2 regions of the Bacillus sp. LR--39 genome follow, and region 2 is predicted to be linked to the other one. Evidence: riboswitches for the same ligand, from Rfam matches in the RefSeq annotation. Region 2 holds a riboswitch; the other holds the start of a gene.
What was found. A riboswitch is a leader RNA that binds a small molecule or an ion and turns the genes downstream of it on or off. The one in region 2 is predicted to bind S-adenosylmethionine.
Positions count from the first base shown of each region.

Region 1: it holds a riboswitch for S-adenosylmethionine, as region 2 does, so the genes downstream of both, metK (methionine adenosyltransferase) here and mtnK (S-methyl-5-thioribose kinase) in region 2, are expected to answer to the same signal.

Region 1 covers NZ_JBSIOT010000001.1:23,543-26,660, forward strand. Annotated here, with positions in the region: gene pckA (phosphoenolpyruvate carboxykinase (ATP)) at 1-611, opposite strand, end outside; SAM riboswitch class I at 809-948, shown strand; gene metK (methionine adenosyltransferase) at 1,118-2,320, shown strand; gene asnB (asparagine synthase (glutamine-hydrolyzing)) at 2,464-3,118, shown strand, end outside.
Region 2 covers NZ_JBSIOT010000001.1:1,610,418-1,613,535, reverse strand. Annotated here, with positions in the region: gene mtnA (S-methyl-5-thioribose-1-phosphate isomerase) at 1-560, opposite strand, end outside; gene mtnK (S-methyl-5-thioribose kinase) at 567-1,751, opposite strand; SAM riboswitch class I at 1,861-2,015, opposite strand; gene ACWHAR_RS07540 (carbon-nitrogen family hydrolase) at 2,108-2,887, opposite strand; gene ACWHAR_RS07535 (pyridoxal phosphate-dependent aminotransferase) at 2,979-3,118, shown strand, end outside.

The DNA.
Region 1 (3,118 bases), 1.6 Mb from region 2:
ATAATGGAGAATATTGATTTTTTCATTTCTCCGGCGTATTCGGTGCCGCCGATTAAAATGACGCGTTTTTCGAAAGAGACAATGATAAACGTTTCCGAATGCGTGCCGTCCGTCTCCGGATCTGCTTTAAAATGCGGAGCCGAGAGAATGGTGAAAGGCTGCGCTTGCGGATCTCTTTCATCCGTCTCCGGTCTGATAAACAGCTGGCGCGCGAATAAATTGTGCCACGCAAATTCATTTACGACCGTAATCGGCAGTCTGTATTTTTCATCCGCTCCCGCGAATCCTTCAAAAACAAACAGTTCATCCCGCTGTTTTAAGTAGCTGACGACTTTGGCGTACAGCTTTTCAAACGCCTCTTCAGAAATGGGCTGATTCACCGCGCCCCAATCAATTTGATTTTCTGTGCTTTGTTCACGTACGATAAATTTATCTTTAGGTGACCGGCCTGTATATGCGCCGGTGGTGGCGCGTACGGCGCCCGTTGATGTCAGCGTTCCTTCATTTCGGCTGATCACTTTTTCGGTAAGTTTTGGAGCCGATAAATTATGATGCACATTCGGACTTGCAAGTAATGCTTGAAGATCTGCGGTTAAATCAACTAATTTCATAAAAACCTTCCTTTGCCGGTTTATTTGTATTTCGCTGAATGTGGAATTAGTATAACATATATCTGAAAATAGTCTATACTATTTGAGGTTTTTTGTTTGTGTTTTTCCATTGCTTCCCGAAATAAAGGCGCGTAATCGCTTTAATTCATATTGACACTTTCCGCCCTTTTACGATAAGATATTTCATTGAGCGGATACTCTTATCCCGAGCTGGCGGAGGGACAGGCCCGATGAAGCCCAGCAACCGGTTTCTCTGTAAAAAAGCAGGTGAAAACACTGTGGGAAACCAAGGTGCTAACCTGATGCAAGGTTTAATATTTTCCTTGAGCGATAAGAGTGAAAGGCACACAGACCAAACCCTTTCCTCGAGTGGAAAAGGTTTTTTTATTTCATAAAATATGCCAATTAACATTCTCTGATATAGTATGACATTGTATTAAGAGGGAGCGAGTTCCGTATCATATGAGAAGGTCTTGTAAAAGATCTTTTTTCAGGAGGAAAAGTGAATGAGTAAAAACCGTCGACTATTTACATCTGAATCTGTTACTGAGGGTCATCCGGACAAAATCTGTGACCAAATTTCTGACAGTATCTTAGATGAGATTTTAAAAAATGACCCGAACGCGCGCGTGGCCTGCGAAACATCTGTAACGACAGGACTTGTGCTGGTAAGCGGAGAGATTACTACATCAACATACGTTGACATTCCGAAAACAGTCCGTGAAACGATTAAAGAAATCGGCTACACACGCGCCAAATATGGATTTGATGCGGAGACTTGCGCTGTTTTAACATCAATTGATGAACAGTCTGCGGATATCGCAATGGGTGTCGATCAGGCTCTTGAAGCGCGTGAAGGCACAATGAGCGATGCTGAAATCGAAGCAATCGGAGCGGGAGACCAAGGCCTGATGTTCGGTTATGCGTGTAACGAAACGAAAGAGCTTATGCCGCTTCCGATCTCTTTGGCGCATAAATTAGCCCGCCGTTTGAGCGAAGTCCGCAAAGAAGACATTCTTCCGTACCTTCGCCCTGACGGCAAAACGCAAGTTACCGTTGAATATGATGAAAACAACAAGCCGGTCCGCATCGACGCGATCGTCATTTCAACTCAGCACCACCCGGAAATTACGCTTGAGCAGATTCAGCGCAATCTGAAAGAGCATGTCATTAACCCAGTCGTGCCTGAGGAACTGATCGATGAAGAGACAAAATACTTCATCAACCCTACGGGACGTTTCGTAATCGGCGGACCTCAAGGTGATGCGGGTCTTACCGGCCGTAAAATCATCGTTGACACATACGGCGGATATGCACGCCACGGCGGCGGTGCATTCTCCGGTAAGGATGCGACGAAGGTAGACCGTTCTGCGGCATACGCTGCGAGATACGTAGCGAAAAACATCGTGGCAGCAGGTCTTGCTGATTCTTGTGAAGTGCAGCTTGCATACGCAATCGGCGTGGCACAGCCTGTTTCTATTTCCATCAATACATTTGATACAGGAAAAGCTTCTGAAGAAAAACTGATCGAAGTCGTACGGAATAACTTCGACCTGAGACCTGCCGGCATTATTAAAATGCTTGATCTGCGCCGCCCGATCTATAAGCAGACAGCTGCTTACGGCCACTTCGGACGTCATGATGTGGATCTTCCTTGGGAGCGTACTGACAAGGCGGATGCGCTTCGCAAAGAAGCACTAGGAGAATAATTTTATAGCCGCTTACTTAAGCGGCTTTCCCTTTTTGTAGATGCTGCCATGCTTATTTTTTACATAGCGTGAAACCAATGGCGTAACAAAGCGTCTATAAAAAGGGGGTCCAATTAGAAAATTACACTTATGGAGGCTATACTATGTGTGGATTTGTCGGTGTTTTTAATAAGCATCCATTAACTCAAACCGCAGATCAAGAAGAGCTAATCAAACAAATGAACCAAATGATCGTTCACCGCGGTCCTGACAGCGATGGGTATTATCATGACGAGCACGTCGGATTCGGCTTCAGACGGCTCAGTATTATTGACGTAGAAAACGGCGGACAGCCTTTATCATATGAAGACGAAAAATATTGGATCATTTTTAACGGCGAAATCTATAACTACATTGAATTGAGAGAAGAACTTGAAGCGAAAGGCTACACTTTCAATACAGATTCCGATACCGAAGTGCTCCTTGCGACATACCGTCATTATAAAGAAGAAGCCGCTTCAAAGCTTCGCGGAATGTTTGCGTTTTTAATCTGGAACAAAGCTGACCGCGTCATGTACGGCGCGAGAGACCCGTTCGGCATTAAACCGCTGTATTACACAACGATCGGGGACAAAGTATATTTTGCCTCTGAGAGAAAGAGTTTAATGGCCGCTCAAAACGGTATTGATCTCGATACAGCTTCTTTACAGCAATATATGTCTTTCCAATTCGTTCCTGAACCGAGCACGCTTGACGCTGAAGTGAAAAAAGTCGAGCCGGGCAGCCAGTTTACGATCCGTCCGGAAGGCGATATCGCGT
Region 2 (3,118 bases):
AGGCCGAGGTCTTTTTGTTTTGCTAAGTAAAAGGGAGCAAGCGCCGTACCGTACCGGCTTGTGGCGATCGAGCCCGCATTGCAGATGGTCATGATCTGGTCGCCTTTTTTAAAAAGGTGCAGCGCATTTTGGCCGATCATACGGCATGTTTCTTCATCCTCAATCTGAATTTGAATGGCTTCATGGACGAGCGTTGTCTTCGCTTCATTGATTGAGATCGCATCCCTGATGGAATCCGTCAGTCTGTCAAGCGCCCACGCGAGGTTGACGGCAGTGGGCCTTGAACTGTTTAAATACGCTTTGACGTCGGCGAACTGACGTCGAAAATCTGAAAGGTCGCGGGCTTCAAACGACTTGGCGGAGAGCGCGAGCCCGAACGCCGCGGTTATACCGATGGCCGGGGCGCCCCTTACTTTCAGCGTGACAATCGCGTCGAATACATCTTCCTTTGTTTCAAGTTCCGCATATTCAGTGACGTCGGGAAGCTTTTGCTGATTTAAAATGCGAATGTAGGTTTCTTTCCATTCTACAGAACGGGGGATGGCAAATTCATTGGTCATGCTGCATCATTCCTTTACACGGAGCTTAAATTGGTCCAGAACCTCGGTGATATGCTTCAGTTTTTTTCTGTTTTCGATATAATAGGCGCCGATGTCAAGCGCCAGCTTCTTCCGTTCGATTCGTTTGTCAAACGGAGTGATTTCATCTAAGTCAGCCACGTGGGCGAGTCCGATCGTGCGCCGGATCAATTCGCATCCCGCAAAACCGACCGCTTCCTCAAACGCGTTTTTCAGTGTGTCTTCCAGCAGGTGTCTGCGGGAAGGCAGGCAGTCTTTCTCCCATGCTTCACTGAATGTTTTCACAAATGTATCCCATACGGCGGCAGTATGGTCATATAACGGCTGTCTGTCGTCACCGTCGCGGCTGAGGGCGTTTAAGAGCAGATTGGCGATAAATTGGCCGATGTCAAACCCGATCGGTCCGAAGAAAGCAAACTCGGGATCAATCACCTTTGTTTCATGTTCATCTGCGAAGATGCTTCCCGTGTGCAGATCGCCGTGAACCAATGTTTCCGCGGAATTCAGAAAGATGGCTTTCAATTCGTCAGCGCCTTCTTTCAGCCGGGAATTGTTCCAAACTTTTTCTGCGTATGGGCGCAGCTCCTCTTCAAAATCGTTTGTCTCATGGTCGAGAAACGGTTCTGTAAACACAAGCCTTTCTGTAATATTGCAAAGCTCAGGATTTGTAAACTGCTTTGCGAGCTGCTGCTTTACTTTCGCATCAAGCGCATAATCGGATGAGTAAAAAAGCGTTTTCCCTAAAAATTCACCGATATGAACCGATAAGTTCGGATAATGCTGCCCTTCCAGCAGCCCTTTTCTTGAAATCCGCAAATGGGAGAGGTCTTCCATTACCGTGACGGCCATCTCAGTATCGGAATAGTAAACGGCCGGAACGAGGTGCGGCACGTGTTCGCCCTGGCGGATGAGGGCGCTGCTTTCGATTCTCGCCCGGTCAATGGTAAGCGGCCAGCTTTCACCGACGACTTTCGCGTAAGGGATTGCCTGTTTAATAATCAGTCCTTTTTTGTTTTCTTTATCGTAAACATGAAAGACGTAATTTAAATTGCCGTCGCCGATTTCACGGCATGTCAGAGTGCTTTTGCTTTGGAATAAGCCGAGCTTGACGGCTAACGCGGCGGCGGAGCTTTCTGTTAATTGTTCATAAAGACTTGTTTTAGTTGCTGACATGGATTTACCCTCCAATTATGTAGTGGCAGTAAGAGATCGTGACGGAGAATACGCCCGAAAAAAAGCCTCCTTCTCTGAAAGAGAAGGAGGCTGAAACAGTGCAGTCCGCCTCTTATCTCTCAGATAACATCTGATGGAATTAGCACCGTGCCTTATGAGACAATCGTCTCGGCGCAAAAATCACGCGCCCCATTTCACAATGGAATTACGGTCGGTTGCTGTTGGGGTCAAAAGGCCAATCCCTCGCCCAACTCTCGATAAGAGAAAAATATATTGATTTGTATCACAATTCGGATTAATCAGTTGATGAAAATATTAGCAGGTGCCGGATATTCTTGTCAACATTTTTTTGGAAATTAATATAAATCACGCCGCAAGTCTTGGAAAACCGGAATAGTTCCCCGCACGTCCGCGCTTTCTGACACATCGATTTCCGCCCGGACTGCGCCTTCCGTCCGGTCTCCTTCGGCTAAAATCCGGCCCCACGGGTCAATAATCAGGCTGTGGCCGGCAAATTCATTATCGGGATTGGACCCCGTGCAGTTAGAGGCTGCGACAAAACATTGGTTTTCAATTGCTCTGGCGATAAGCAGGCTTCGCCAATGATCAAGGCGGGGCAGAGGCCATTCCGCAGAGATAAACAGGACATTCGCGCCCTGGGACGTATGCTTTCTGATCCATTCGGGGAAACGGATATCATAGCAGATCAGCCCGGCGCACTTGACACCGTCAAGCTCAAAGGAACCGTCGCTGTTTCCTGCTGCCAAGTAAAGGTGTTCATCCATCAGCTGAAACAGATGGGCTTTCTGATACCGCTTCACGATCTGTCCGCTGTTATCGGCGATGTACATGGTGTTATAGACATTTTCGCCTTCTTTAACCGCAAAAGATCCGGCAACGAGGTGTACGTTGTATGTTTTTGCCGTTTCTTTAAGCCATTGTTCCGAAACTTTGCCGTTTTCATCCGCCAGCTGGTCTAGCCGTGTGAGATCATAGCCGGTCGTCCACAACTCAGGAAGCACGATTACATCCGCATGGCGGCTTTCTTGCTTAATCAAAGATTCTGCTTTTTTAAAGTTTTCTGAAGGATTTCCGTATGAAATATCAAATTGCAAACAGGAAACGGTCCATTTCATTTTTTAACACCTCAAGTTTCTCTTTACTTTTTTTATTTAACCATATATGATGATGGACTATCATTTCAAGACATTTTTAGAAGGTGAAAATATGAACTTTGAAATCTCAGATGTACTCAAACAGCTGCCGGAACAATTTTTCGCATCATTGGTGCAAAAAGTGAATCAAAAGCTGAAAGAAGGCAGAGATGTCATCAATTTAGGGCAGGGAAACCCTGATCAGCCGACGCC